DNA from 4 places in the Paenibacillus sp. J22FR5 genome. Region 3 is predicted to be linked to each of the others. Evidence: riboswitches for the same ligand, from Rfam matches in the RefSeq annotation. Region 3 holds a riboswitch; each other region holds the start of a gene.
The links. A riboswitch is a leader RNA that binds a small molecule or an ion and turns the genes downstream of it on or off. The one in region 3 is predicted to bind cyclic di-AMP.

Region 1: it holds a riboswitch for cyclic di-AMP, as region 3 does, so the genes downstream of both, safA (SafA/ExsA family spore coat assembly protein) here and AC58P7_RS15915 (APC family permease) in region 3, are expected to answer to the same signal.
Region 2: it holds a riboswitch for cyclic di-AMP, as region 3 does, so the genes downstream of both, AC58P7_RS17390 (C40 family peptidase) here and AC58P7_RS15915 (APC family permease) in region 3, are expected to answer to the same signal.
Region 4: it holds a riboswitch for cyclic di-AMP, as region 3 does, so the genes downstream of both, AC58P7_RS12945 (stalk domain-containing protein) here and AC58P7_RS15915 (APC family permease) in region 3, are expected to answer to the same signal.

What each region holds. Positions count from the first base shown of each region.
Region 1 covers NZ_JCAUAN010000015.1:1,415-9,259, reverse strand. The annotation lists gene AC58P7_RS18910 (glycoside hydrolase family 52 protein) at 1-1,009, opposite strand, end outside; gene AC58P7_RS18905 (helix-turn-helix transcriptional regulator) at 1,182-2,081, shown strand; gene AC58P7_RS18900 (hypothetical protein) at 2,554-2,787, opposite strand; gene AC58P7_RS18895 (GNAT family N-acetyltransferase) at 2,856-3,308, opposite strand; gene AC58P7_RS18890 (SRPBCC family protein) at 3,323-3,781, opposite strand; gene safA (SafA/ExsA family spore coat assembly protein) at 3,988-4,638, opposite strand; cyclic di-AMP (ydaO/yuaA leader) riboswitch at 4,644-4,778, opposite strand; gene AC58P7_RS18880 (DUF4362 domain-containing protein) at 5,045-5,482, opposite strand; gene AC58P7_RS18875 (S-layer homology domain-containing protein) at 5,494-6,537, opposite strand; gene AC58P7_RS18870 (inosine/xanthosine triphosphatase) at 6,754-7,281, shown strand; gene AC58P7_RS18865 (class I SAM-dependent methyltransferase) at 7,391-7,845, opposite strand, start outside.
Region 2 covers NZ_JCAUAN010000012.1:134,312-142,156, forward strand. The annotation lists gene AC58P7_RS17370 (ABC transporter permease subunit) at 1-113, shown strand, start outside; gene AC58P7_RS17375 (methyltransferase domain-containing protein) at 384-1,277, shown strand; gene sugE (quaternary ammonium compound efflux SMR transporter SugE) at 1,297-1,617, opposite strand; guanidine-I (ykkC/yxkD leader) riboswitch at 1,705-1,807, opposite strand; gene AC58P7_RS17385 (hypothetical protein) at 1,957-2,118, opposite strand; gene AC58P7_RS17390 (C40 family peptidase) at 2,304-2,774, opposite strand; cyclic di-AMP (ydaO/yuaA leader) riboswitch at 2,778-2,916, opposite strand; gene AC58P7_RS17395 (hypothetical protein) at 3,085-3,903, opposite strand; gene AC58P7_RS17400 (M1 family metallopeptidase) at 3,988-5,985, opposite strand; gene AC58P7_RS17405 (YwhD family protein) at 6,355-6,846, shown strand; gene AC58P7_RS17410 (transglycosylase domain-containing protein) at 7,019-7,845, opposite strand, start outside.
Region 3 covers NZ_JCAUAN010000010.1:183,036-190,880, forward strand. The annotation lists gene AC58P7_RS15895 (EcsC family protein) at 1-585, shown strand, start outside; gene AC58P7_RS15900 (NAD(P)/FAD-dependent oxidoreductase) at 792-2,021, shown strand; gene AC58P7_RS15905 (MFS transporter) at 2,094-3,539, opposite strand; gene AC58P7_RS15910 (GNAT family N-acetyltransferase) at 3,698-4,156, shown strand; cyclic di-AMP (ydaO/yuaA leader) riboswitch at 4,394-4,545, shown strand; gene AC58P7_RS15915 (APC family permease) at 4,650-6,485, shown strand; gene AC58P7_RS15920 (YqkE family protein) at 6,531-6,791, shown strand; gene AC58P7_RS15925 (polysaccharide deacetylase family protein) at 6,821-7,792, shown strand; gene AC58P7_RS15930 (hypothetical protein) at 7,810-7,845, opposite strand, start outside.
Region 4 covers NZ_JCAUAN010000007.1:192,931-200,775, reverse strand. The annotation lists gene AC58P7_RS12960 (ethanolamine ammonia-lyase subunit EutB) at 1-1,354, shown strand, start outside; gene eutC (ethanolamine ammonia-lyase subunit EutC) at 1,347-2,039, shown strand; gene AC58P7_RS12950 (YjcZ family sporulation protein) at 2,130-2,234, opposite strand; gene AC58P7_RS12945 (stalk domain-containing protein) at 2,401-3,192, opposite strand; cyclic di-AMP (ydaO/yuaA leader) riboswitch at 3,198-3,349, opposite strand; gene AC58P7_RS12940 (PspA/IM30 family protein) at 3,505-4,161, shown strand; gene liaF (cell wall-active antibiotics response protein LiaF) at 4,292-4,954, shown strand; gene AC58P7_RS12930 (sensor histidine kinase) at 5,077-6,141, shown strand; gene AC58P7_RS12925 (response regulator transcription factor) at 6,168-6,815, shown strand; gene lepB (signal peptidase I) at 6,834-7,382, shown strand; gene AC58P7_RS12915 (hypothetical protein) at 7,534-7,845, opposite strand, start outside.

The DNA.
Region 1 (7,845 bases), on a different contig from region 3:
GATATTCGCCCTCATTGACGATCCAGAATGGCTCATCGTCCATATCCAGAAGCTGTGTGTTTCCATAGTAGCTGCGAATGGCATGCGAAAGCATAAACTTCTGATCCGCCGACACGCGAGAAGTTTCGATGTTTGCGTCCGAGCTTTGAGCAAGCGCAGCAAGCTTATCGAAATTCCCCAATGCGTAACCAGCAACCGCTTCAATATTTGGGAATAAACGTGCGTAGGTATAGGATGCATCACGACCCGCGGTAACGATGCCTGAACGATGGAAACAAATTGCGAAGTGATACGTTCGCTTCTCACCAGCAGGCGTATCTGCGAACAAGGCACCAACCGTACCGAGGCCGAAAGTCAAGTTTTGGGCAATTTTCATCTGCAAAATATCTTCGATACTGAAATACAACCCTGAACGCACTTCTGGATCTTGAGAAACTATTGCCGTAATCCGACCTTGTCCAACACCCGCGGCGCCTTCCATCGTATCATCCAACCTGCGCATGGCACTGTACGGATCTGTACCTTGATACCCGAAGAATACTCTTCTAGATGAAGTGCCTTTGGTATTATCAACGGTAATCTTAGCAAGAACGGCTGGGACGAGAGCTAAACGAAGCTCCTCTTCACTTGCTGTTGTTGGATCAGGAACGGACTGTGCCGGAGAAATGAGACTAAATTCCAAATCGCCAGCTTTCCACGTATCTGTGCTGACTTTGAAATCTCTACGAATCTCGTCCTGTGCAAAAGGAAACAATACTTTCTTTTTATTCGGCTTCGGATCTGGATTTTCGATATCATAGCGAAGGCTCTCGTCTTCACTAACCTGCTCGAAGAAAGGCAATGCATCATAAATGCCGCCTTGGATGGATTCTAGTCCAATATATATATTTTGCTTTGGAGGTCGCGCTTGTTCTAGGTCGAAGCCTCCGCTTTTGCCTGGAAAACCTAGTGTAAAGCTTGCAAATGCGCCAACTGGCGAATGGTGTGCATTGAAAAATTGGTTCTTCATATCAGGATGCCCCTCTCAGTCATTTGCCCTTATTATACAATGACCAAAATACTGAACCCATGGGCAATACGATCTTTCATTTGGACAAAAGAAACATTTGATTTCCACCCCTTTTCAATGAGATAGTTAACATAGCGAACGGCTTACTACCTTTTCAAAGGAGCTCACATATATGAAAGACTTTCAACAAGAATCATTACCCGCTGGTCTCGAAAATGTCGTTCATGGCGGCATGCTGCCCGATGTGCAGGCTTCATTTCGGATTTTTGCTGCACATCTTCGCAAAGTTAACGCGCAATGGTCTTTTCCAGAACATCATCATCCCATGTTTGAGCTGAATCTCGTCGTAGAAGGCTCACAGCGGATGCGTGTTAGAGAGAATCATTTTGTACAAAAGCAAGGTGATTTGGTTTGGATACTTCCGAATGAGTTGCATGCAAGCTTGGGCGCTGTCGATGGGAGCATGATGGAGTACGTGTGTGTACATTTGGAGGTAACCGATCCTTGGTTTCGTCAGCAATTAAATCAAATTGGCCTAACGCTTCACCCCTCTGGCAGCAAAATGGAGAGATTGCTCCGCCCTATTCTTATGGATCTTGCGCAAATGGCTAGCGAAAATGCCCCTAGTGGTCTGAGTTTAAAGCTGCAATCGTTGCATGCTTCTTTTCGCATTTTCACCGCGTTGAGCGAGGTATTATTAGATGAAGCCGAGGCTTCTAATCGGCACACAGAAGATTCAGGCCTAGCCCCTCAGCTAGCAGCGCTTATTGAGCATCAAGCTTCAACAACGAACAAAGGGCAGGATCCTTTCCGGATTACAGGGATTGCGAAGCAACTCGGCTACAGTCCTGCGCACTGTAATCGCGTTTTTCACAAAGCTTACGGGGTCTCGCCACGTCATTATTTAAGTACAATCAAACTCCGCCAAGCTAAACTCATGCTGATGGACCCTACGCTTTCGATCGAGCATATCGCGGAACAGCTTGGTTACAAGGATTTGTCTCAATTTAGCAAACAATTCAAACGATGGACCAATTTATCCCCCACTGCTTACAGGCATCTGTCTTGGTGAGGATATTTATTTTCTTTGCCTCTTCTGTGATAAGTGATACCGAATAGCTTCCCTTAACCCCGTCAAGCTTGATGAGACCATAAAATCTTCAATCTCATATGTTCCTTTTTAACGAACCAATACTGTAAGGGAAACAGGGGACGCTATTTGCGGCTAAACGTGCGATATTGGCCTCGAAAGGGAACGTCAGTACTCTATTTAACCGAAAATCGCCAAAAAATACGAAAATCGAGCAAATAGCGCATCATAGTTCCGCTTAACGCCAAAAATAGCCGATTTCAACGAGATAGCGCACCTAGGTTCCCTTTCGACTTTTTGTGGGACCCATACCCTGACCAATGTTAAATGGCCGTCCACCAGTAGAAGAATCTACTTGTGAGACAGCCACTTATGCGCAATTGGATTCACCATTTTCCACGAAGCAATTTCTCGTTCGAATTCACAACCCCATTTGCGCCTGCGGGCGCCTATTCTACAGGCGATCAATTCTAGAAACCAAATCGTCTAATGTTCCATTTATTTTATGGACCTCAGGTAACTGATAAAATGTACTCGTTGTTTCAATATCATTAAAATCTTCATTTGCAGAATATAAACATATAGTCTTCCTAGCCCCTAAAGCAAGTCCCAGCTCGACATGGCTTCCTTTTCCTGCTGGCAGCATGATGATGAATACTTCTGCATTCAAAACAGCTTCTTTCTCCATTTGACCGATCTCCGCGAGCTCCTGAAGGGTAGTATTGCCTGAGTGAACCGTCCAGTCGTATGTTTGAATCATTCTAATTTGCGTATAAATCCTGTTTTCAAACCTTTGCTAAATCCGCTCTTCTCATAAAAACTATGTATCTCTTCACGCTTTGACCCTGTCATGAGCATGACCTTATAACAGGTATGGTCCATAGCAATTTCAATTGCTTTATCCAAAGCCATTCTGGCATATCCATTTTTTCTATATTGTTCATGCGTTACCACATTCTCTATAAGTCCATAAAGTCTTGCATTTCTAGTCAAATTTTTAATAATCGTCAACACGACTGAAGATACAATCACGCCATTTTTCTCTACAACAATAATTTTCATATATTTGTCGTTCATGATCTCATGCCATAAGTCTTCAAGTTTATTATCAAAAATGAGATCAGGATCATGTTCATGTAAGTGCTTGTACAATTTTAAGAGTTCACTTAATTCATCATGGTGAATCAAACGAGCATCAACTTTATTCATATTGGCTCCTCCTTCTATTTAAGTCTTTCAGCAACTATCTTTAATTGTGCATTTCGATAATTCAAAAAACGCAGCATATAGTTTCTCAAGACAACTCTTTCTACGATCCATCCTATCCAACCAAGTGGAGCCTCAAAATATAAAGTATCCTTCATTAAAGTTTTATTTCCTAAATCAATGAATTCATGTTCGTGTCTCATACTTTTGAAAGTACCCTGTATCATCTCATCAACAAACTGATAGGGTCGAACGTAATTCGATATGAGTGAAGAGTGTCTTTGTCTAATGAAGAAGTGCCTCGCCTCAAAAGTAACCGTTTCCCCTCCACTTATCATACCTGTAGTTGTTCCGGCAATCGCTCTTTCCTTTGTGTGAGGCCATACAGTCTGAGTATGTATATCAATATTCCTTGCAAAATCAAAACAAATTTCAATCGTTGCTTCAATTTCAATTTCTGTGGAAACCTTAATCATGGGGTGCACCTCTTGGTTGAACTATTTTATTACGTTGTTGTTATAATTCTAATAGGATTAGGGCCATTTCCAAACTAACAATTTAATAAATAACGTTCCTAATTATGAATTCAATAAATCACAAAAAATCCCTGCTTTGTTTATTTAAACGCAAAAAGCCAGCAACACTAGGTTGCTGGTACTAGATTACGATATTTTCAAAAAAATTAATAACTAATAAACTCCTGAACCCACTCACCGTTATAATAGGCAACGCCAATCTGCGTGAAATTGGGACTTAAAATATTTTGACGGTGACCTGAACTGTTCATCCACGCGGTCATGACGGCTTCAGGCGTTTGTTGACCCTTAGCAATGTTTTCACCCGCGTAGGAATAACTAATTCCATATGAGCGCATCATATCAAATGGAGAACCGTAGGTTGGCGATGTATGATCGAAATAACCGTTATTGTACATATCCTTCGCTTTATCCAAAGCCATTGCTGTAAGTGCGCTGTTGCTGGTTAAAGGTTTCAGTCCAGCTTTTGTTCGTTCTTGGTTAACTAAGCTAACTACTTGGCTTGCAAAAGCTGATTGCGATGGCGCAGTCGTAACCGGTGTTTGGGTAACCGAGTTAGAGCTCGTGCTGCTTGGAATGTTAAGTTTCATGCCCGACCAAATCACGTTCGGATTAGCAACTTGAGGGTTTGCCTTGATAAGCGAAGATAGACTGACGCCATATTTCTTCGAGATCAACCACATGGTATCATTACCTGCTACCGTATAAGTACCCGTCGCAGCAAATGCCGCATTCGTCCCCATAAGGATGCTCAAACCAAGTGCACCAGTAACCATAAGCTTTTTGTAACGTTTCAAAATAAACCTCTCCTTTTTGCGGCCTGCGAGGTTAGCTGTCGGATTCGGATCAAAGAGTAATCACCCGGCCGCGAAAAAGCGGCTTCACCCCAGAGATTGGGTCCCCCGTGCTTCACACGAAGCTTCGGCCTTCTAAGTTGTTTGATCCAATACGGATCTTAAAGATTGTATCATGCGAAATCAGTGAAAACATGACTCAAAATTTTCCAGCTCATTCTTGAAAGCGCAAACAATAAAAGTCAATTTGGTATTGACTACTTAAGCCCTCAATTCTTCGCTATCTGGATAAGAAAAGAAACAATTTCATCAAGCATCGCAACAATACGATCGAGAACGAGTCAACTGGAGAAATACGAACCTGGTTTGATTATGAATTAGCACAAATGGAATGAGAAAGTTGAAGCTCCTATCCCCCATTACCCGGTACCACAAACGTAAAAGATTGCCCAATCTTTGTATCTTTACAACCATCCAGTTTATAAGCAACACCACGCTCCACTTTCTCTGAAATTATACCAGTGCAAACGGTTTTTATAATATTTTTCGCACCAAATTTATCCTCTGAATTATCATAGGTATAAGAGATCTTACCTTTTTTGTAATCCAGCTCATAATAAATCGGATCCCCTTCAATGGTCAGTTGTGCTATCCGAATCTGACTATCTACATGCCCTTCCACGTCCTTCATGAACTGGGTGAACCGGTCTAAATTACTTATTTGTCCATGAATATTGATGACATCTCCTTGTTTTGTAGCTTGGTCAACGCTAAACTTCTCATCTGAGCATGAGCTAAGTAGAATTGCACCAATAAGCAATACGAAACCTTGATTCAACAATCTCATTTCTAATCCCCCTAGTTATTCGGACTCACTTCAATAGCTTTCACAAACCTAGTGCTATCGCGATAATCATCTTTCGGCCAATAATGGATGGAAAATCCAGAGATCGCTATGGTCGCGCTGCCCCGCGAGCCTTGTGGTGAGAATACATTCTCTGCCTCTGGGGAACGAAAAATGATCGCGTCTCCTGTTCTGGTTCCACCAGATTTGATTCTTGGTATCTTCGTCTCGGAATCCGTGTCGAGCGTAAACATGATACCGTCAAAAAATTCACTGCCTTCAGGCACGTTATCATACGTACCACTTATCGTTATTTCTCTCGTATCAAATTCGACAATTGCATAAAACAATTCCCCGTTCTCGTTTGTTTTGCTATCGATGGAAGTAATTTGCCATCCTGCCACGAGATCCCCTACTTTGGCAGTCCTAGGATCAAAATCATTGCTCCTAGCAACGTTGATGTCAGGAGTTGGGCGAAGTGTTTCTATTTTATTCCGAAAACGTTGGATCATGGTCACAGCCTCTGCTCTTGTTAAACGATCTTCGGGCATGAAACCGTTATAATTCATCTCCGTTTTTCCATTCGACACACCTAACTGCATCATATATTCAATCGATTGGTACATGTTGTCATAGCTTTTACCTGCTGCATTGGCAAGTAATAACGTCGCCGTCCCTCTGTTCACATATACAGGCTCTTGGTAGCCTTCTATCGTCTTCTGCGATATTAATGTCCAATTGTTCTTCAATCCATAATTGACATAAGGTGTTGACCAATCACCACCTATACCAGGTGGTTCTACATCTGCTGGCTGAAAAGCACGAACAAGCATCGCGATAAACTCTAATTGCTCAACAGGCCGGTCAGGCCCAAATGTCCCGTCCGGAAATCCTTCCGCCACCTTATTGTCATAGGCCCATTGCACAGCCCCGGCGCCCCAGAAAGAAGCTTTGACATCTCGGAATGGACCGTCTTTGGCTTCTACTGGTAAGACGAAAATCGATATTAAACTAGCAGCGCACGCGAGTGTCATTATGTATTTTTTTCCAACGATCATGTCCATCACTCCAGTTCAACATTTTCCAAGTGTACGACGTAATTTCCATCTACATGTTTGACGCAACTGACACTGGAAATGTTTTATGTAAACTAACATTTATTTGAAATCGTTACTGGTCGTTAGGTTCCATTCTAGAAATCAATGAAAACATGGTATACTAATGCTAGTTCATCAAGTAATTCGCATTACGTTTGCAAGGAGTGGTTAGACAAGTTGGAAAAAGAATTAAGAATTGCATTAGGCACGCACAATCAAGCGAAACGAGCTGCAGTTGTCCGCGCTGCTGGGGTAGAACCGATCTGTCACTCCGTCCCTTCTGGTGTGTCCGATCAGCCTTTAACGGAAGATGAAACCATAATCGGTGCAATCAATCGCGCGAAACATGTACTTGAAGAAGTGCCAGATGCAGACATTGGACTTGGTCTTGAAGGCGGACTTACCTATGATCATGTGCACACGAATCAGTGGTATCTCTTCTCCGTTTGTGCCGCTTGGAATGGTACGCAGATTTATGTCGGCAAAGGACTTTATTTCCCGATACCGAATGACATTGGAGAGAAATTAAAGCAAGGCGGAACCGAGCTGCGTCATATTATTGATGATCTGAGCAGCACTGTCGGGAGTAATCACAAAGAAGGCGCATATGGTTTATTTACCGATGGGCGAATTACACGGAGTGACGTTTTTCGGGATGCGGTCATTGCAGCGCTGACGCCATTTAAGTCGTCTTTTTATAAGTAGAATAATGGCTATGAAATAGACAAAGAGGGCTCCCTGCAGTAGATATTTCAACTGTGGCGTGCCCTCTAATTGGTTTTGAACAAGCGATATCGCTAATTTCCCTCATTCATTATGGTTTTCTGGCCTGCCAAACGTACTTATGCTCTTTGTAACCCAATTCTCCTACCAATCTTCCTTGCGAAGCAATTTCGCTAAATAGTTCTTCTAACTCTTGCTTATGCTCAGCTTTAGTGAAATCCGGACTCCCCGGCCCGTCCGATAAAAAGATAGCGAATTCTTCCCTCGTCGGGAAGTAGGTAACAGCCTGTTGAAACTCTTCGATTACGATGTCTTGGAAGCCATTTCTCACCAACCGCTCTTTAACAGCATCCACATTCACATGGATTCCAAATATCGTACCACCCGATTTCAACACTCTACTATGATTAATAATTGAGGTCGGCCCTCTTCGGTCATAAATCAAATCAAACTGCTCGTCCTCAAAAGGAAGTTCAGCTTTCGTTGTCGTATAAATAAATTCGACGTTCTGGGCTTGGCAGGAACGAAGCAAATCCTGTGCGATTC
Region 2 (7,845 bases), on a different contig from region 3:
ATCCGTGGATTATTCTCAGTGCGGGTACAAGCTTTGCAGCGCTGTTCCTCTCCCTGCAATTTTTCTTGAATCAGCTCAAACGCCGCTATGGCGAGGAACGGCAGCTGATGTAACAGAGTCGAGCGTCCATCCGGAATAGGATGGGGCTCGGCTTTTTTTGTCGTTGTCTGAATGTGAACCAGCAAATCATGTAGTATTTTCCAGTTGTTTTCCTTTTCAAGTGATATTTCGAGAAATTAAATGTAGTTTTTCCATGGAGTTGACGGGAGAGGAGGGGGTAGTTAGGACAGGCAGATAGTTAGTTTTATCATAAAACTCATAATGAATGTTAATATGGTATATATTATGTGTTATAATATTGAAAAAAAGGAGGCGACCTAAACATGGAGGACAAACAGGACAAAACCAAACGGCTCTCTGTGTATTTGCCGGAGAAAGTGAAATCAGATCTGGAGCAAATGGCGGATGACACAGGCTTGTCGATGACACAGCTGATCGTCATGGCGACGCAGGGGCTGCTAGCAAATTACGCCGCGCAGGGCGGAGCGATTTTTGCCGATTTGTTGTCGGCTAGACACCGAATTCTCCACGAAGTGAAGGAGAAGCAGGTGCTACTGGACGAGGAAAAGAAGAGCATGCAAGCCTACTACGGTGCACGAGCAGAGGAATATGAGCGGATTTATCACCGCGAAGATGCGGAGTTTGGGCAAGAGCTGGCACTTCTGTCCGATATCATTAAGAAGCAGGTGGAGGGCCGCCGAGTGCTGGAAATCGCTTGTGGCACTGGCTATTGGACACAAATTGCTGCGGAAACCGCGTCGCAACTTGTTGGGGTAGACATACGCCCAGAAGTGCTGCGAATCGCGGAGTCGAAGCGATGGTCGAAGGGGAATGCTACCTTTATCGAAGGGGATGCGTATGAGCTATCCGAGATCCAAGGGGAGTTTGATTACGGGCTGGCGAATTTCTGGTTCTCGCACATTCCGCACAATCGGATCGACAACTTTTTACAAGGCTTCCATAAGCGATTGGGCAGCGGTGCGCAGGTTTTTATCGCGGATAACGTCTATGTTCCGGGAAGAGGCGGAGAGTTGATCAGCCATGCGGATAGCGAAGATACTTACAAAAGACGTGAACTAGCCGACGGCTCCAAGCACGAAATTCTCAAGAACTATTTTACCTACGAAGAGCTGAATGACATCTTTCGGCCGTTATCCCAGCATTTGCGCATCTTCGTGGGGGGGAGCTTCTGGTACGTGAGCTATACAGTAAAATAGCCGGATGTCCAAATCCACCTTAGTGCCCCGATGTAAATTTCAGCCCGAGCACACCGACCAAGATCAAAACCATAAACAAGATACGAACTAAACTAATCGGTTCATCAAGAAAAAGAGTGCCAATGATAATCGCGCCGACGGCGCCGATTCCTGTCCATGCCGCGTAGGCTGTTCCGATCGGCAACGTTTTCGTAGCCGAAGCTAAGAAATAAAAACTTACGATCATCCCAAAAATCGTGACGACAGTGGGGACAAGCCGTGTAAATCCGTTGGAAAATTTCAAGGAGATGGCCCACACCACCTCAAAAACACCTGCAATGACTAGGAATAACCATGCCATGGGTTCTCACTCCTTCATGCCTGCGATCTATGTCGTTAGTGCCACAAAAAACAAAGAAAAGCCCGAGAGTCTCGCATTACTGCGTTAGACTCCCGGGCTTTTCTCCCTCCGTGACCACAGCGTATTCGCTGTGTGTTTTCCCTCGGACCAGCCGGCGCATACACGCCTCGGAACCCTAGAAAACGACATGCCGTAATTATAGGATGGCTCACATCTGATGTCAAGTTACACATAATGGCTGTCTGTTCTTACTTCGTTTGGATGCATCCCTGCTGTTCGCTCTGCTCTCGATTATATCTCTGTAATCCGATCTTCATCCGATTGCTATGTAACAACTTCTCAATCCTCCAGCGCAATCCCATTCAGCGCCACATGCGCCCGGAACATATCCATGCCATCCGGCTGCTCCTGCTCGGGTACCCAAGTGCCTGGTTCCCAAATGTTCGACAGACAGATTGAGTGCTCGGCTGCAATGCACGAAGTATCCCTGTACCTCGACACCACCAGCGGCGATCGGTGACTTGCTATTCAGCTGCATCGTAGCCAGTAACTCCTCATCCTTCGTCAGCCAGGCGCGACCATTGATGTACGTTTAGTATACGCGGATATCCCCGTTCAAATGAATGAAGCCCCGCAAGCCGCTCTTACGAGCAGAGCTTGCAGGGCTTCATTCTGTGCCGAGAATATTACTTGGATTCAGCAGTTAGTTGATTGTAGATATCATCCCACAGAACACGTCGGGCTGATACATACCGCTTCGCATAATAGGATTCGCTCAACTTATTCTTAACAACACCTTGATTGGTAGCGGAGTGAACGAATTCACCATCACCGAGGTACATCCCTACATGCGAGATGCCGCTGCCATCTGTGTTGAAAAATACAAGATCGCCCTTACGAAGTTCACTTTTGTCAATCCAGTAGCCTTCTTTGTTTTGTGATTTGGAGCTGTGCGGAATGTCGATGCCGAACTCACCGAACAAGTAGGACGTGAAACCAGAGCAATCAAATCCATTGGTTGTGGTTCCTGCCCATTTGTAGGGAGTTCCTAGGAGCTCGTCTACCTTGTTGTCCATATCGGACGCAGCGAAAACGCTTCCTACACTCATACTCAAAAACAAAACAAGACTAAATACAAGAGCAACAATCTTCTTCAACTGCTTGTCTCCTTCCGGTGCCTACGAGGTTAGCTGGAGGGTTCGGTTGAAGGTTCCCTATGATCCCTGTCTTGCAAGATCAATTCACCCGGAGTGGTTCCCCCGTTTCCCCATAAACTGAGGAATTCGGCATGAAATATTTGGTTTTTTTGATGCTAGTCCCTGTAATTCGTCATAAATAATGAAATTCCTCTTTTCTGCATGAAAAATAGGCTAAGAATATGCTGAATTGTTCGGAAAATAGACAAAAAAAAGCCCCTTTCTCATGGAGAAGGGGGGAATGCCTGCCTATTCGCTGTTTTGCTGGATATTAATTGGATATTTTGGCTAAAAGAAGCTGATATTGAGAGGAAATGCCCCAAATTTGAAAGAAAATATGGAAGAGTGGGTACAACTGATAAATGATTAGCGCTACCAGACCTGCCCACAGGTAGGTGGCTGTGACGGTGACCCCTGCCAATAGTCCTGTGAAAAGTAAGAGGGTGATGGCAAGTCCGACAATCGGCATCGCATAGCGAAAGAAAGAGATAAGCGTCGACGTGATGCCTAGCTTGGCTGCGATGGCGAATTGTACATACATAAACAAGAGCTGCAAGAGAAAGCCGTAGACCAGTAAGCTAAGTATCCAAGGCATAAGTTCGAGGAGAACCTGTTCATAAGAGGAGTTGTGCCCTAGAATGTATTTGGCCTTTGGGAAAATCCAGATCAGTGGAAGCAGGGTAAACGCGATCCGGATGATATAAACAAGTAGGAAGGGAAGCATAAGCTGCTTCATCCCGCGAAAAAAGCGATAACCAGCGTTCTGGTGCGAGTGCGTAAGTGAGTAGAAGACGCCGCCATTCAAGAGAGGGGTTAGCAGCATACGAGCACAGAGGAGTGCAGCGAACCACCAGAGATATGAATAGCTGAGATCTGTTTTGATTAATTGAAACTGGCCTTCAGCTAGGAAGACCTGCAAAGCTTGCTTGGGTTGATCAGCGCCAGGGAAACGATGCATGAGGGGGACGAGTATTCCCTGCACAAGCTTATACAGGAGAATACCCCAGCCCATCTGATACAGGAATAAAATAATCGTGGCAAAAGGTTGCGCCATAGCTGCCCTGAAACCGGATTTGATATAGGTGGCCAACGAGGTCCCTCCTTAAAGTTTTCTTTAGAAAACTGGCTTCGTAAGCATACGCTCAGAGTTTGTCATAAGACGTAAGCCAAGTCCTTACCAGGCGACTGAGCCGAATATAGCTTGCAGGAGCTGAATCATGCCGAGATTCCACCGAATTTGCCATTTTGTGTTTAATTGCGTTTGATAAAAGTTGTTGATGTGCTTATTTTCGAGGATGAGCGTGTATTTCGGATCGATTCGCACCCAATCAACTGGAGACGCATTCGTTAATTTGAACTCGATGCTGCCTTCCTTGCCATCCCACGTTTTATCCAGCGTTGTGCCGTCTGCAAAGTGGAACAGAATTGGCACTTCGGGTGAGTTGCCGCCATGCTTAACGATGCGCACAGTGCTTTCGTAAGTCTGAGCACCCTTACTGCCTTGAGGCTTGACCTGTATACTCTCAACAGAATAATCCATCATCATATTGCCATACACATACTGATTAAAGAAATCATCCCACTTCGTTTTGCTGACATCCTCCACAACCTGTTGGAAATCCTTCGTAGACGGATGCTTGAATTGCCACCGCCCGAAATACGTCTTCATGATACGGTCCATCACCTTGGTACCTACTTGTTGCTCAATGGCTTTCAACACAAGCTTGCCACGCGTGTACACATTTTCTGCATATTGATCATGTCCTGTGTAGTCCCATGCATCTTTCTGAAGTCCATTTGGTGATGTGATATAACTAGATTCAACAGGTAAATTTGGTGCGTCACCGTATTCGGCTTCCATGACTTTATCCTCCGCATAGGAGGTGAAGCCTTCATCGAGCCATGCTTCCTCGAATTCATTGCTGGCAACGAGTCCGTAGAAGAATTGGTGGCCAATTTCATGGACGACTACTCGTTCTAGTTCTAGGTCCGGATCTTTGTCGCTTGCTCCCCAAGCGGTGACTAAGGTCGGATATTCCATGCCGCCGGCCCCATTCCCGCCAGGTGGTGGTACTACGATAGAAAGTGTAGAGTACGGATACGTTCCGTACCATTGGCTGTAGCGCGATAGCGCTTTTTTGGCGGCATACATGTAGCGATCTTTCAAATCCTGATGATTGGGATCGAGGTACAGTTTGATTTTGACCCCAGGAATTTGTGGTGTAGAGAAGGGCTCTTCCACATAAACGAAATGAGGTGACGCCGACCAAGCGAAATCATGGACATCCTCGGCATAAAATTGGTACGTCTTCGTACCATTTTCCGTCACAGCAGGCTTCACAGGAAAGCCTGTGGCCGCCACAATATAATTTGCAGGCACTTGAATTTTTACATCATACATCCCGAAATCAGCATAGAACTCGGAGTTTCCATGATATTGATGAAGATCCCAACCAGGCTCAGTCCGCCCTCTTGTGCCCTTGCGTTCATAAGCGGCTACCTTTGGAAACCATTGCCCTGCCATAACGAAGTCATCCACATACCCCATTCTGGCAAAAGCTGCAGGCAGCTTAACAAGAAATTCGGTACTAATGGTCACGCGTTCTCCAGATCCCACGGGCTTAGGCAGTGGAATTTTGAGCAACGTATGGTCGTCCTTGTTTCCGTCATCCGGCTGCACGAACGACATCCGTTTAGTGAGATCGTCGCCACTATCCGATTTCACGGATAACAGCTCCATACTGCCGCTGCTATCAGCTTTCGCTTCATCCTCTCGCAGCTTCCCGCCGGATTCGCGCATAAACGTCGTTTTCTTTGAAGCGAAGGCGTTCGGATACAGGTGAAGATAAATTTCTTGCACAGGAACAGATCCTGGATTTTCCCACGTGAGCGTTTGTTGCCCTAGGAGCTGCTGCGTTTCTGGTGTGTAGGCAACGTTCATGTGATATTCGGCAATGCGATAGCTAAGTGGTGTTGAGGTTTCTAACGGCGGTTTGCCGTTATCTGCAGGCTGCATGTCCGGTGTTTGAGCAGAAGGTACCTCTTTAGAAACGACAGGAATAGTCCCCCTTGGTGCGGAGGGGAGCAAGGTGTTCGTAAGTAACACTGCGCCGGCAGCAAGGAGCATGACAGCAAACCATTGTACCTTGCGGCTATTGAATAGAGCATTCATATCCATGAGATTCACCCCGCCTAAACAAGCATCTACAGCATGTATATGTAGACAACCTAGGGAATATTTCTGCAAGGGGAAAGAAATGTGAGAAAACCTCTATCGAAGCAATTCAAGGATGAGCGACCGCTACCCTACTCCACAAAGTGACGCTAACCTTCGAAGTAAAGTCCAATTACTTTGCGGGGACCCCGGAAGGGTAAGTGTTATCGCCAAGTAGAAAGACGTTTTCGGGAACCGAAAACTTATACTTTCTAATGTGGAGAGAAATAGGCATGGAAGCCTGCCGCCCCTTGTTCTACTGGAAGACTTTCGCTACAATGAAAGCAAGTCGTCATTTTAACCTAATGTAGAGTGGAAGGTGCCCTTATGGAAGCGGATAAGAAGAAGCTGGCCTTAAATATAGTAAGCTCGAAAGTGAATCACAAAGGCTTCGGTGCAGGAGCTATTGATCTTAGTAACGTCTCGGGGATCATTATTGACGGGGATGAAGCGTATCTGGATGAAGGAACACTGCATGCCAAGAGTAAGATCGAGAAAGGGATCAAATTCTCCACGAACAAAGAGGATGTCCCGAATGGCCGTAAAGCGTGGATTGTGTGGGTGGCGGTTGATCGAACAGAAGAGGGCGCCTACTATGCAGGGATGTCTGCATGCGAAATGTTAATCGATACCGAAGCACGCCGTGGATGGAAGATTCTTGCTGAGCACGTGAACAAAATGGATGGTGCGATGAAGCGCAAATTTATCCTAGATGGGTTGTCTGACAGTGAACGAGCAGCCCTTCGAAACTGTTTGATTGCGCACAACGAAGACTGGTGGAATCGCTCAGATCAAAGCCTCAAGGACGCACTCTCCTAAGCTTTCTTGTGCAAATATGGAGAATATGAACATTATGTGTCATCCATTGTTACATAATGTCGAAGCGGGTATACTAGACCCTAGTGTATGTTACCTCATATACTAGGACAGCAAAAAGGCAGGACTAAGACGCGCTTAGTACTGCCTTTTTGTGTTTTCTTGTAACGGTAAATTAGTCGTTCCACCAGCGTTTAAGGTCGTTCCACCAGGAGCCGTTATCTCCTTTGGAGCCGGCTTTTTGACCGTTGCTCGCATCTGGATTAGCTGGCTTGCCTGTACAATACGTGGTAGGCTCCGTGCCAGAGAGGAAAGCCTCCATCTTGGCGTTCGGGCAGTCCTCATTGGACAATTTGCCGCTCACAGGATCAATGTAAACGGTCGATACCCCCTCTGGGATCGGGAACAACTTCGGCGGAATCGCATCCAAGGTCTGTTCCGTGAAATCCGCGAAGATCGGGGAGGCCAAATGCGACTCGACCGTTGTAATATCGCGGCTCTTGTCATAGCCAACCCAGACTGCGGTGGATAGCTCCGGTGTGAAGCCAACGAGCCAAGCGTCCGTATCGGTCGTGCCTGTTTTGCCAGCAATCGGCCGTTTGATGGTACTGGCGACACGGTTACCTGTTCCGCCTTCCTCGAACACGCTCTCCATTAAATTGGTCATCACATAGGCGACCGCCGGTGGAATCACTTGCTCCTCCGTCGGTTTTGCTTCATATAAAATACTGCCATTCGCATCTTCAATTCGTAAAATGGCGGTAGGTTCTCGATGGACGCCTTGATCTGCAATGGAGGCAAAGGCCGAAGCCATCTCCAGCGGACTCACAGGAAAGGAACCCAGTGCTAGGGAAGGCAGCGGCTTCATCGGTGAAGCTACGCCCAGCTTACGAGCGAAGTCGATGACCTTCTGCGGCCCCACTTCGAGTATCGTGTGCACCGCGTAGATGTTATCCGATTTCGAAATCGCCTGGCGCATATCAATATTCGCATTCGTATACA
Region 3 (7,845 bases):
AACTACATGCCTTCCTCCGATCCGCTGCGGGGGCTGTCTTTAGCAGACCGAGATGCGAAAGCTGAGGAGCTGCTGTCTCTGTACAAAAAAATCGCCGCCGCCGAGGGAGCAGGTACGGGAGCGGGCGGTATTTTGCTTGGGCTTGCGGATTTCCCAATTCTGATTGGGATCAAGCTGAAGTTCCTTTTTGAATTAGCGCACGTGTATGGCTACTCGACCAACGATTATAGAGAAAGATTGTTTATTCTGTATGTGTTTCAGTTAGCGTTCTCTGGCACGAAGAAGAAGCCAGAGCTGCTTCATACGATTAAGAATTGGCCTGCCATCTCACAGACATTTCCGCCTGCCGCCGACTACATGAAGCAAGTGAATTGGTTGCAGCTGCAGCAGGAGTATCGGGATACGATTGATTTTCGTAAAATGCTTCAGCTCATCCCCGGCATCGGGGTTGTTGTTGGCGCTTGGGCGAACTTTGGCTTGCTCGAGGAGCTCGGCGTGGCGGGCATGAACTGCTATCGGCTGCGTAATTTGCAAGACAAGGCAGCGAAGGGCGATGAGGACGCAAGCCCCGAAGTAAGTAGCTAGGTTAGTTTGGTCTGCTCAATTAGTCCAGTATTCCGCCACGGATGCTCGTCCTATCTTGCTGAAAAATAGTTAAATCATCCGTTATTTTCGTGAAACTCCCGCATACACTATAAGAGAGTCGGTTACCGGCTCATCTTGTGAAGAATTGTGATTATTTTCACAAGCATATATGTGATTTATTTCACAATTGGAGGAGTGTTGAGGCAATGAGCATACCCAAAATCGTAATCCTAGGAGCAGGCTACGGCGGACTTGTCACAGCGATAAGACTGCAGAAGAAGATGAGAAGGAATGAGATGGATGTTACACTGGTCAACAAGCATGATTATCATTACATCACGACCCATTTGCATATGCCGGCTGCCGGTACGGATCATCATGAGAATGCCCGCGTGACCATTTCAGATTTGATTGATGAACGGAAGATTCGTTTCGTGAAGTCGACGGTTCGAGAGATTTTGCCTAATGATAAAAAGATTGTACTGGAAGATGCCACGCTCGACTATGATTATCTCGTGATTGGATTAGGGAGTGAAACGGAAACCTTCGGGATACCAGGGATGCATGAATATGCCATGTCGATCAAAAGCATTAACAGTGTCCGCTTCATTCGGCAGCACATTGAGTATATGTTTGCCAAGTCCAAAATGGCACCGAAGCGCAAGGATTATCTCACCTTCGTCGTTGGCGGCGCGGGGTTCACGGGTACGGAATTTGTTGGTGAGTTGGCTGACCGCATTCCTGTCCTCTGCAAAACGTATGATGTCGATCCAGCGGATGTGCGAATTTACAATGTGGAAGCTTCCCCATCGGCGCTGCCTCCTGGTCTGCCAGAGGATCTGGTCGAATACGGGATGGAAGTGATGCGCCGCAAAGGGGTGCAATATAAGTTGTCGACTGCGATCAAAGCATGTACGCCGGAAGGTGTTATTCTGGGGAATGGCGAGTTCATTCGAGCAGGTACGATTGTGTGGTCAGGGGGGATTCGCGGTAATTCCTTGCTGCAGCAAGCTGGGTTCGATGTACAGCGTGGCCGCGTTAAAGTGGATAGCTGCTTGCGATCGTATCAATTCCCGGATATTTTCATTACGGGTGATTGCTCGATTGTCACGAGTCCAGAGGGTACGCCTTATCCCGCGAATGCGCAGATTGCCGTCCAACAGGGGTATAATGCAGCTCGGAATCTCATCCAGACTGTTCGCGGCAAAGAAATGAAGCCTTTCGTATATGATTTCAAAGGTACGGTAGCCTCCTTAGGTCGAGGGGAGGCCGTTGGTTTACTCAAAGTGAAGAAAGTGAAAGGCCGTTTTGCCTCCCTCATCAAAAAAATGATCGATGCCCGTTATTTATACCTCATCGGCGGCATTCCACTCATTTGGAAGAAAATGATCTGGAAGCAGAAATCCACAACCCGTAATTATCATGTACCGAATTGATGTCTTGTAACGACGAAAAAGCTGAAGTGAGAGGTCCGAAGGACCTGATCTCAATCAGCTTTTTTTATATGATTATTCGGTTACTCTTGTACGAACAACTGCCTTTCCAGCTGTTTTTGCATCCGTCATTGTCGCGGATTCGCGTTTTTTTGAATAGCTCCTGTATAGGAGCGAGCTGCCTATGGTCAGGAGCGCGATAACCGCCATGCCCCAGATCAGATTGTCAAAAGCACGTTCAAGCGGCAAGGATTTCTGCCAGACCAGCGCGCTACCTGAGAGCGCAACGGCGAATGCGCCGCTGAAAAACTGCAGCAATTGGAACAAGCCCATACCGGAGCCGACACGTTCTTTGGTCAATTGCCGAGACAATTCATTGGATACAGCGCTGGACAGTGTCGTGAAGCTGATACTCACTAGGATGTAGAGCGCGGCAATCCAGTAATAAGAATAGCTGGCAGTCAGGGCCAGAAGCACGGTAGACAGTAGCATCAACCATGGCACGTAGCGAAGCAACGCCGTATTCCCGTAGCGGTCAATGATGCGGCCTACACGATTGGACACAAGCATCGCAAGCAGGGCACCTGGGAAGAGCAGCAGTCCCGAAGTCAGCGGAGCTAAGCCGAATACGCGGGCTAGCATCTGAGGCGCAAGAAACAAGAAGCCGAAGCTGATCATATACGAAAATACGCCGATTGCGCTAAGCGCCATATAAGGTCTGTCGCCGAAGAGGGCAGGCAGCACGAATGGTTGAGCGGCTCTTCGGATGCGTAGAGTGAACAAGGCTAGTGCAATCACGCCCGCGAGGAGGGCAATGATACTTTTGGACGTAAGGAAGAGCAACAAACCAGTGGTCCCGATCCCGAGGAGCAGAGCGCCGATGAAATCGAACGAGCCGCTTTCCGCTTTTTCTTTTGGAAGCAGGAAGAGAAATATGGGGATGAGCAGGAGTGTAACGCCTGTAATGACGAACAGGAAATGCCATCCCAAATACTGAACGATGGATCCGCCAGCAACGGGACCGAGCCCTAAACCTAGTGAAGCAGCGGACAGAATGAGCGACATGGCTCTGCCTCTGCGAGACAACGGAATGTAGCGTGTTACGAGTACGATGCCGAGCGATGGGATTGCACCTGCGCCTGAGGCCTGAATCAGCCTAGTTAGGAGTAACGTCCCAAAGCTGTTCGTGAACAGCCCGATGAGGGAGGCGCCGCCGAGCGAAAGCAGAGCAACCACATAGAGCCTGCGAATCGGCACGAAGTCGGACAAGCGGCTGTACGTGATCGAAGAAATGGCGAAAATAATAGAGTACCCAGTGACAATCCACGATGCCGTCGATGGGCTGAGTTCGAATTGGACTGAAATTTTGGGCAAGGCCAGATTGAACATCATCGTGTTCATGATCACAAGTACAATGGTAAAACAGAGCAACCAGGAGACAGGGGTCTCTCTTAAACGGCTAGGCATCTCTGCTTCAACGTACGGTGTTCCTTGGGGTGAAGCAGTTGATGAGGTTGACATGGGGTACACCTTCCGATCTATAACTATAATATATTTCGTTACAGTTTAGCATGGCGAGTAGGGTATGTCAATGAATTGGCCTTTGTTAAAATAATTTGTAGATTGAATATTTATTCTTAAATATGTATTATTATACATAAAGAGCGAGGTGTAATACAATGTCACATGTGATAAGAAACGTAGAAATGAAAGATTTAGAGGCATTGACAGAGCTTATGGATGCCTATATTGTAGGCTTTTATAAGAAGCCTAGGCCAGAGACAGCCAATATTCACTGCCTGATTAGCAACTTACTTGAGAAACAAGGCGGTATTCAGTTTGTAGCCGAAAATGAGGGAGAACTCATCGGCTTTGCGACCCTGTATTTTGCGTGGAGTACGATGAAGGCTAATCCCATTACGATCATGAACGACCTTTTCCTGCTTGAGCCATTTCGGGGGACCGCAGTGGAAGAAGAGCTATTCCGCCAGTGTCAGAGCTATTCCAAGGAAAACGGTTATGCTTACATGTCTTGGATTACGGCGCCGGATAATCATCGGGCACAGCAGTTTTTTGATAAAATGGGTGGAACACGCGCGGATTGGGTGAACTACACCGCCCTCAATGAGATGTTCTGAATGAAATTTCCCTTCATCTAATGAATTGTTTGAGTAGTTAACCAACGATTGAAGAATGCAACTCTTCAATTTCCCCAAAATACCTCGAACCACTACGAGAATGGAAGATAATCAATGAATCAGTTGAATGTAAGCGAATTATTGGGGGATTCGGGTGGTGGAAAAGGGCTTTTTACGTTTTTTCTCTCCTTTACTATGTCCGTAGAAGAGAGTAGTATTCAACACGTACTAGAACAGTTGAATATTTCGCTTAATTTTCTGTTAAGAAAAGCGGGGGAACCACGAGTTTCATGGGGTGAATAATGGTGCTGATACCAAGTACCTTTTAGGGCAGATTTCTCGCGGCCCGAACCCGGCAGCTAACCTCGTAAGCGATCGTGAGAAAGGAGAACATGTGTCTACAAACACAAGGTCAATCCTTGTGTTTTTTTGCGTCAATTTTTAGGTGTAAGTTGAAATTGAGATTAGCCTTAATTGGAGGAACGACCACGAAATGACAAGTGATTCATTGAAAAAAATTGTGTTTGGTAAGCCGCTAAAGTCCAGTGAGCTTGAGTCGGAGAGAATGCAGGTTTGGAAAGCCCTTCCTATTCTATCTTCCGATGCGCTATCCTCGGTAGCCTATGGAACGGAGCAAATTCTGCTAGAGCTCGCAACCGTTGGGATTGCTGCATTTGCGTTCTCCCTGCCGATTGCGGTTTCGATCATCGCGTTGATTCTATTGCTCGTGTTGAGCTATAGACAGGTTATTGAAGCCTACCCAATGGGCGGCGGCGCTTATATGGTTACGAAAGAGAATCTGGGGATGGTTTGGGGACGACTTACAGGTGTCTCATTGCTGATCGATTATACCTTAACCGTGGCCGTTTCGATCTCTGCGGGTGTGCAGGCCATTACGTCGGCCTTTCCTTCTGCCGTACCTTATATTGTTCCACTTACTATTTTACTGGTTTGGATTATGGTCTGGCTTAATTTACGCGGTACTTCCGAATCTGGAACCGTATTCGCGATACCAACTTACTTTTTCATCCTTTGTATCCTTTTGTTAGTCGGTAAGGGCGTCTTCGATTTAATGACGGGCTCACTTAATACGCACGCTATAGAATTTGTACCTAGCTCAGCGACGAACTCATTAACATTATTCGTACTTCTCAAGGCGTTTTCATCCGGTTGTTCAGCTGTAACGGGTATCGAAGCCATTTCCGATGCCGTACCGCATTTCCGAACACCTTCTGTGAAAAATGCAAAACGTACGCTTCTCTCTTTAGGTGTCCTTTTGGCCATCGTGTTCGGTGGTGTAACATTGATCGCCTTAGGCTATGGGATTGCCCCAGATCCTAACGGGCATACATCGGTGCTATCGATGGTGACGGAGCAAGCTTTTGGCCGTGGAGCGATGTACTATGCCACTCAAATCGCGACGATGCTTATTCTGGTGCTTGCTGCCAATACAAGCTTTAATGGCTTCCCCATCTTGGCGTCGATCATGGCTCAAGACAAAAACTTCCCGCGTATGTTCTCTTACCGCGGGGACCGTCTTTCCTACCATTATGGCATCATTACATTAGGCGTATTGGCCAGTCTGCTTTTGATTGGTTTTAAAGGGAAGACCGATGCACTCATTCCACTTTATGCGATTGGCGTATTTCTATCTTTTACATTGGCTCAGAGCGGTTTGGTTCGCAAATGGTTGAAAGAACGTGTAGCCGGCTGGATCGGCAAATTGATCATTAACGGCCTAGGCGGCATTGTCTCCCTTGCAGTTCTAATTGTTTTCTGTATCACCAAATTTAGCGAAGGTGCTTGGATCGTCATTATTGTGACACCGATTCTACTCTGGTTAATAACGAAAATCAGTCACCATTACGATGACGTAGCCAAACAGCTTCGTATTGATATCACGCAAGACCGTGTATGTACCAAAGAACCCGTCATTATCGTACCTGTGGCCGGGATTCATCGGGCTGTAGAGCACACACTGAACTACGCGAAGTCACTTTCACCTAATGTTATCGCCTTCTATGTCTCCTTCTCCGATGAAGATGAGGAAGCGATGCAGGAGAAGTGGCAGATCTGGGATCCAGGCGTTCGACTGGTTGTATTCAAATCACGTTACAGAACGATCCTGAAGCCGCTTGTGGAATTCATTGAACGGATTGACACGCATGTATCTGAGAAGCAATCCATCATGGTCATTCTGCCTCAGTTCATGCCGAAAAAATGGTGGCACCGTCTGCTCCATAATCAGTCAGCGGCACGTATTCGCTCGAAGCTTCAAGCCGATAAGGATATCGTTGTTGCCACGGTACCGTATCATTTACATCAATAGACGTGTACAATAATAGGGAGAACATGTTGACGAGGTGACCCCATTATGGTGAAAAAGAAAGCAAAAATGACGCCAGCACCTGCTAGCGTGCAAGATAAACCAGCGCTACTTAAGGATCTGTTGCGTCCGGAAATTTTGGAAGGACTCAAAGCGCAGGCTGACGCGATGAAAGCGGAAGAGCAAGCGAAGAAGGACGCAGAGAGAGCCAGGGTAGAGGCTGCTCGTAAAGCGGAAGAGAAGCGTTTAGAGAATGATTTTGCCTATCAACTTGAGAAAAGCAAATTAGACTGGCGGAAACACAAATGAGGGGGCGCACGATGTGCCTCCTTTTCTTTTTGAGTGCGACGGTGGTGCTTGCAGGCTGTAAGGCGGAACAGAGTGGAGAGGTCGTAGAAACGGCGGTCGCATCTTCATTAGCAACTGCAACTGTTACACCAATAACCACGCCTGCACCATCTACGATTACACCTGTGAGTACATCGATAACAAAACCAGTTAGCACACCTGCAGAATCGCCAGCAACGACGACATCATCTCCTCCTTCATTAGATCGTCCAGTAAATGAAAAAGCAGATGTTAATGCCATGCCGGCCTTCGCTGCTCTGGAAAAATCACTGATCCAACGATATGCCTCCGTCGTACCAACGAAATGGGGAGAGCGTGTTCTTGGTGTGAAAACAAAGCTGCATACGAATGAGAAAGTGATCGCTCTCACCTTTGATGCCTGCGGCGGGGAAGAGGGCAGCGGCTACGATGAGAAGCTGATTCAGTATTTGATTCAGGAGCACATTCCAGCAACGTTATTTATAAACGGGAGATGGATAGCTGCAAATCCAGTAACTTTTGCTGCGCTGGCTGCGAATCCACTGTTCGAGATCGAAAACCATGGAACTGAGCACCGCCCTTTGTCCGTGACCGGCAAGCTGGCCTATGGTATTGCTGGCACCAAGAACGTCAAAGAAGCCATTCATGAAATGAATGACAATGCGGATCTGATCGAGAAGCTGACGGGAAAAAGACCAACATTTTTCCGCTCGGGTACTGCTTTTTATGATGATGTCGCCGTATCTGTTGCCCATGATCTTGGCTTCGAATTAGCGGGCTATTCGGTGCTAGGTGATGCAGGAGCGACCTATAACACGGAGCAGGTGTTCCATGCGCTAACGAAGGCACCGAGCGGTTCCATCGTCATCGCGCACATGAATCATCCCGAGAAGGATACCGCTGAGGGCGTCATCAAAGCGATTCCTCAATTGCGGCAGGCGGGCTTCCGTTTCGTACAATTAGCTTCTTACCAGGAAGAGTAGGGTGGGAGCTATTTTTTTTACCTTTTTTTCATCTCAAAAAACTCACAAGCTGC
Region 4 (7,845 bases), on a different contig from region 3:
AGTCTACACATTTAAGAGCTTAAAAGAAGTGTTCGGCAAGTCGAATGAAGAGCGTTCTGGGGATGATTTAGCAGGAGTAGGCGCTTCGGATAGGAAGGAAAGGGTCGCCGCCAAAGCTGTTCTCGCTGAGCTTCTCCTGTGTGATATTCGAAATCATCCTCTACTTCCAGCAGAAGATGATGAGGTATCCAAAATCATCGAGGAGAGCCTCGATGAAGCAGTATATGCATCTATTAGCCAGTGGTCCGTGGCAGAACTGCGCGAGTATATTCTGCGGACGGACACAACAGGAGATGAGCTTCTCCGTATTTCGAAGGGGCTTACGAGCGAGATGATTGCCGCTGTTGCCAAAATGATGACGAATCTGGATCTCATTCAGGCGGCATCGCGCATTGAGGTGCGAACGCGATGTAACACGGAGATTGGCCATAGGGGTACGCTGAGCAGCAGAGCGCAGCCGAATCATCCGACTGACTCATTGGAAGGTATGCGAGCATCGCTGTATGAAGCGCTTAGTTATGGTATTGGGGATGCGGTTATTGGAATTAATCCAGTGACGGATCACCCGCACACGACCAAAGCGCTGCTGGAAGCCGCGAAGGAAGTGATGGATACCTGGTGCATTCCAACGCAAAATTGTGTCTTGGCTCATGTGACGACACAGATGGAGGCGATTAAGCAGGGAGCAAGCTCTGATCTTATTTTCCAGAGCTTGGCCGGAACAGAAAAAGGCAATCGTGCGTTTGGCATTCATAAGGCGCTTCTCGATGAAGCGAATGCCTTAATCTACAGTGAGGGCAGTGCGACGGGGCCGCATCGGTGGTATTTTGAAACGGGGCAGGGCTCAGAACTGTCTTCTGAAGCTCACCATGGCATTGACCAAGTGACGTTGGAAGCGAGATGCTACGGCTTAGCCAGGATCTATAACCCTTTTCTAGTTAACACGGTGGTGGGCTTCATCGGTCCAGAGTATTTATACAACAGTAAGCAGGTCATACGCGCAGGTCTTGAGGACCATTTTATGGGCAAAATGCATGGTCTCCCGATGGGAGTGGATGTGTGCTATACCAATCATATGAATGCTGATCAAAATGATATGGATTCCTTAGCGGTCATGCTGGCTGCTGCCCATGTAAACTTCCTCATTGGTGTGCCCATGGCGGATGATTGCATGCTTAATTATCAATCACTGGGCTATCATGATATTGCGACTTTACGAGAGTTATTCGGGCGTACGCCATCACCTGCTTTCCGAGATTGGCTGCAGGACATGGGCTTATGGTCTAACGGAACACTAAGTGCGCTCGCTGGTGATCCTAGGCTATTCTGGCGAGGAGGTGCGAAGGATGGATGAACTTACATCGATGAGAGCTTTAACTCCGGCACGCATTGGTGTTTCCCGAACAGGGACTCGACCGTTGACGAGTGAATTGTTGACATTTATTTGGGATCATGCCAGTGCCGTGGATGCGGTACAAAGCGAGGTGAGTCAAGCGTTCCTCTCGGAAATGGGATGGTTCATTGTCGATTCCTGTGCAGAAACGAAGGATATGTATCTGAAGCGCCCTCAGCTTGGGAGAGTACTGAAGTCCGAGAGCAAGCAGGAACTGTTAGTGAAATGTCAGCATACGCCGCAGGTGCAAATCGTGGTATCCGAAGGGCTAAGCGCTAAGAGTATTGAAGCGAATATGCGTGATCTTTACCCAGCTTTGCTGGATTCCTTAAGATTGCGAGGATTAACGACAGGAACGACGATTTATGTAAATCGAGGACGGGTAGGCTGTATGGATGCCATAGGGGACTTGCTGAAGCCAGACTGTCTTGTACTGCTCATTGGCGAAAGGCCAGGCCTTGTGACAGCGGAATCGTTAAGCGCTTATATGTGTTATAAGCCAAGTACGGGGAGAACGGACTCGGATCGCATGGTTATTTCGAATATTCATCGAGGCGGAACTCCACCTATGGAAGCGGGCGCTCATATCGGGGGAATGCTTGAGCAGATTTTGACCCAACGAACAAGTGGAATCGATTTTAAGTGACACATAATAAAGCCCGCCTGCTAAGCTTCAGCGCTAGAAGCTATAACAAGCGGGTCTATTTGAAAGTAGATCGTTTAGCGGGAAATGGTCTTAGTAGAAAGTAGCAAGAATGATGACCAACAATACATAAAGAACAAGAATAACGCCTGCAGAACTTCCATAACCTGGCGTTCCACAACCAGCTGCAACTGCCATAATATCCCCTCCGGTTTTCATTTGATGTGGGTTAAACACTATACAACATATGACGGGGGGATATGCGTTGATTGGACTAATGCCCTTATTCAATGGGAACATTCACCCAAACGGCATGAAAAAAGCTGCGCTTGAGCGGATTCTCAAGGCAGCTTTTTTCTGCATTTTAATTGGAAAGTTGGTACACTTTAATTGTCTGAATGCCAAAGCTTTGTAAGGATCTCTTCGAACCTGGAATAAAGATGTCCATTCGATTTCCTTTAATGGCGCCGCCGGTATCTGTTGCATACACGTACATACCGCCTTTAGGAAGCCCATCGAAGGAGTAACCTTCGATATAGAGTTTCGAACCAAGTGGAATTACGGATGGATCAACAGCAACGGTGCCGATTGCGAGTGGATTACCCAAATAATCAAAGGCTCCATAGCCGCCATTTTCAGAAGGATCTGCCGAATAAGCTGTGGATTCGAATACTTGATAGTCTGGTGCATGATACTTGCCATCTTTATTTAAGATAGCTAGATTACTGCTTGCATCCCATTGAACAGGAACTTCTGCAGCTGAGGAAAGGAAGCGAAGCGGCACGTATACCCGCCCATTTTGGTATTGAGAAGCGGTATCCAAGGTGATGGGTGCATTATCAATACTTGCTTCTTTTTGACCCGAAACTAAAGTAATCGTATGTTTGTTGTTTTCGAGTGTTACTTTGATTTGATTTCCATCTTTCTGCCAGTTCACTGTGTATCCAAGTTTCTCCGTTACGAAGCGAAGTGGAACTTGTGTTGCGTGATTGCCATCCAGAAATGGCTGCGCATCAGGGAAATGGATCAATTCATCATTGACTTGCACTTTCACTTCCATCTCAGCAGCATGTGCCGTAAATGGGGAAAGAAAGCCTCCTGCCAGTACTGTCAGCGAAACAGCAAGGCTAGTTAACCCTTTTGTAAGCTTATTCAATTGGTATATCCTCCTTCATGAGCCTTCGAGGTTAGTTGACGGGTTCGGGAAGAAGGTTCTCCCTAGTCTGCTCCAAGCTGAAGCAAATATTCACCCCAAGTAATTCGTCCCCCGTACCAGTACCTTATTTATGTACTAGACTCGGCTTCAAATAGTTTATCATCGCAGGTAAGCCTGAACAACGACCAAATAATGGGTGACACCTCACATACTAGACTTAGGTCTAGGTTCAAAAACAGTCGGGAGTCGGTTTTGACGATCGCTTCGTTGCGTTACGATAGGAGTATGATAAAGGGATGAGGGGCGATTGACATGAATAAGCATCGGGAAGTTGATCCTACGAATATATTTGACCGTATTGGCAAAATGGCAGAATCCGTCTGGCAGGAGGCCGTCGGGAAAACGAGTCCCGCTGCCAATGAGGGCAGCACCGTTGCCGAGCTTGAAGCACGCTATGAGGAGGCGCTGCAGGCGACTATCACGCTGCGTGGGCACATCGGCCGCGCTGAGGAGATGGCGAAGCTGCGCGGCGAACAAGCCGAGCTGGCGATGCGTGCCGGCGAAGAGGATCTAGCGCGGCTCGCGCTGCAAGAGAAGCTGCGCGAGGAAGCCGCGAGCGAACACTACCGCGCGCAGTACGCGAGCAGCCAGGACTTGTGCCTGGCGCTCGCAGAGGAGCTGCGCGTGCTGCGTGCCGGGCACGCAGCCGAGGATGTGAAGCCGCCGCGTGGCGGGCTGCACGGGAAAGAGGCTCGCGACACCTGGCGCGAGCTGGAGGTCACCGGCCGCGAGCTTGGCCGGGAAGCGCTGCAGGGGCTCCGCGTGGCGGGCCGCCTGTCGAAGGAGACGCTGAAGGAAGCCGGCGGCAACCTTCAGCATGAGCTGCGCTCGCTGCGCAGCAAGCTGCAGCACGAGTGGCAGCAGGATCAGCGTTCTCGTGATGAGCGAGACTCGCGCGGCAGGAAGTAGCCTTTGAACGTGACCTCCATGAAGCAAAGCCTTGTGCCATAAGGATTTGCATCTTGGAGGTCGTCCATTCTTATGGTATGCTAGGAATCGTATGAACGAAAGAGATATGGCAGCCAGAGGAGGTGCATCGATGGGAGAGGAAACGAAAAATAACCGCAGCCGGAATACAGCGCTTGTGCTGATTGGAGCCGGTGTTTTTTTGCTTCTGGATCATACCATAGGCTTTTTTCCCATTATGGCCGTAATCCTTATTCTGCTGGGCATTCATCGCGTTCGTTCACGTAAAGAGCGTAAGGGATATGTGCTGATCGGGATTGGAGCCGTCATTTTATTTGGTGATCATCTCACAATTGTCATTGCCGTTGTGTTGATTTCATTAGGTTTATTTTTCATTCGATCGAAGCAGGTTCATAAAGATGATACGTATATTCAAAAGCAAAAGCTCGTCGATAGCGTGCGCCTTGGCCGTGAACCTTGGATTATGCGTAATACCTCGACATGGTACTTGGTGGGAGAAACGTACATTGATCTCTCGCTCGCTATTCTTGAACAAAAGGAAACAACAGTCATCCTACAGGGCGTTGTAGGTGATATTGATATAAAAGTACCCGATGATATCGGCGTTTCCGTTACTGCTTCCGTCATGCTCGGTCAGCTTCAAATCGCTGAACAACGAGAGTCAGGCGTGATGAACAAAGTGGTTTGGCAATCGGAGAATTATCAACATGGCGACCATCGGGTGAAACTCATTCTCTCTTTCATCGTAGGAGATATCAAGGTCAAAGTATTGTAACTTTCTTGAAATAGAAGAAAGTATTTGTTTCACATATTACACGGGCTATATTTTTAGATAGATAAACGAGACCGTCCTAAGAGGACGGTGTAGCCGTTTATTTCGAGGAGGTTCATCACCAGTTGGACGGCTACAAACGACGATTAACGAATATGATATGGCGCAGCATGGGGGAAGCCATCCTCTTTAGCTTCGCTGTTTTCGGAGCTATGCTGTACTTCTTGAATTCAAGACATTTGATCGAGCCTTTTACTAGCTGGCAGCAAGGTGTCAAGTTCTCGTTCATGGCCTTACTGATACTCGGTGTGATTGGTGCAGTGTTCGGTTACTGGAACAGCTCTAGAGTTACACGCAGACTTGAACCTATGATGGAGACGATGATTTTATTAGAAAAAGGTACGTTTGCCCGAGAAGGCTTCGAGAACGGGGAAGATGAGATCGGACGTTTGGGCGAGCAACTTGGCCGGATTATGAAGCGCTGGGAAGAACAAGTGACCTCTCTCCAACGGCTGTCAAATAGTAACGCTGAGCTTACCGAGAAAGCGAAGCTATCTGCGGTCATTGAAGAGCGCCAGCGGTTGGCACGCGAGCTGCATGATGCGGTAAGCCAGCAATTGTTTGCGATCTCGATGACAGCAACAGCCGTAGGACGGACGTTGGACAAAGATTTCGAGAAAGCGAAGCGGCAAATTCATCTCATCGAAGAGATGGCTTCTGTCGCTCAATCCGAAATGCGCGCATTATTGCTGCATCTAAGACCGATCCATTTGGAAGGAAAACGATTGTCCGAGGGTCTTGTTGAGCTCTTAAAAGAGCTTGCAGCTAAGGTTCCGATGGCCATTTCTTGGGATATGGATGAAGAAATCCGCTTAAACAAAGGCATCGAAGATCATTTATTTCGAATTGTACAAGAGGCGCTTTCGAATGCGCTGCGTCATTCTAAGGCAAATAAGTTGGAAGTGAAGCTGCTACACCGTTCGGATGGCATTCGATTAGTGATCCGCGATGATGGCGTTGGGTTCCTTTTGGATGCGAAGAAGTTGACTTCCTATGGCATCGTGTCCATGAAGGAACGTGTGAACGAAATAGGCGGTTCAGTCGATATCATTACGGCACCTGACCGAGGCACTCGGATTGAGATTCGGGTACCTATACTAGATAGCGATCCTCAACTGATCGAAAATTAGCATTGTACATAGAGAGGGAGAATCGAATGGACGACACCTTAATCAAAGTACTACTTGTCGATGATCATGAAATGGTCAGAATCGGACTTGCGGCTGTACTTGGAACGGAAGATGGCATAGAGGTTGTTGGCGAAGCGAGCAATGGTCAGGATGGCATTCGGCTAGCCCAAGAATATCGTCCCGATGTGGTCCTGATGGATCTAGTCATGGAAGGTATGGATGGGATTGAAACGACAAGAAAATTACTGCAATTATACCCGGAGTGTAAGGTCATTGTGTTGACGAGCTTCTTAGATGATGAGAAAATGTATCCAGTGATTGAAGCGGGTGCCTTCAGCTATTTGTTGAAAACCTCGAGAGCCTCCGAAATCGCGCAAGCGATTAGAGCCGCGGCCAAAGGGCAATCCATTCTGGAATCACAGGTTGCTTCGAAAATTATGAACCGGTTCCGTCAACCGAAGCCAGTAGCGGAACCGCATGAAGAGTTAACGGACCGCGAGATGGAAGTGCTTCGCTTGATTGCGAAGGGCAAATCCAATCAAGAGCTGGCAGATGATTTATTCATAGGTGTGAAGACGGTGAAATTCCACGTCACCAATGTACTAGCCAAGCTTGGTGTAGAAGATCGCACACAAGCGGCGATCTATGCTTTCAAACACGGGCTAGCGGAATAACGCGAGGGAGCGATCAGGTTGAATGTAGTCAAACAGATTTGGAGCTGGTTTGGTTCCATTGCCATTTCCTTTGTTTTAGTCGTATTTCTTGGTGTATTTGTATTCCAATCGACGAGAGTTAGCGGGCATTCGATGGATCCAACGCTGCACGACAGTCAAAGGGTGTATGTTTCCAAGCTTTCACATACCTTTCATTACGAACCTAACTATGAGGATATCGTCATTATCGACTCTAGGGTGGATATGAAACGGACTTTTAAAAATGATTTGTTGGACAGCCCATTGCTCAGCTTATTCGTCCGTGGTGATGATAAACATGTGTGGATCAAGCGTGTGATTGGTAAGCCAGGGGATCAACTGGAGCTTAAGGATAATCAAATGTACCGCAATGGCGAGCTATTGAACGAGTCCTACATCAACGAGGAAATGAGAGCGAATGGGAACAAGAAGTGGACGGTCCCAGACGATCATATTTTCGTAATGGGGGATAATCGGAATAATAGTATGGATAGCCGGGTCATTGGTTTCATTCCGATTGACCATGTGTTAGGTAAAAAGCTGTTTTAAATGTTGAAAGAGGCGATCTCACCAGTAGATGATTCTACTTCGGAGATCGCCTCTTTGTTATAGGGGATTTCATATAAGACAGAGCTTTGTACCTAGCCGACTTACAACGGCTGCAAGATCACCTTGCGCATCGAGGAGTCGTCTACATATCTCACATCTTCGCATCCAATAACAAGCCACGCATTGGAACGGGCAAATACGCCTCAAGCTGCGATTGATACTGACCATACGGCTTGAGTGGAGATGAAGATAATTGGAACAGTGAAGCGGAAGGCAGCTGCTGCAGCTGATCAATCGTGCTCACCAGTGAGCTTGCGAAGTTGGTCAATTGGTTTAAGCTTTTGCGGTCAACGCCAAATGTCCGGCTCTTGCTCCCTTCGAGGACATCCGCTTGCAGGATCAACTTTCCGTCATCCTGCTTCGTGATGCCAAGATCCTGCAGTGAGTTGGGCTGAGCGGCTCC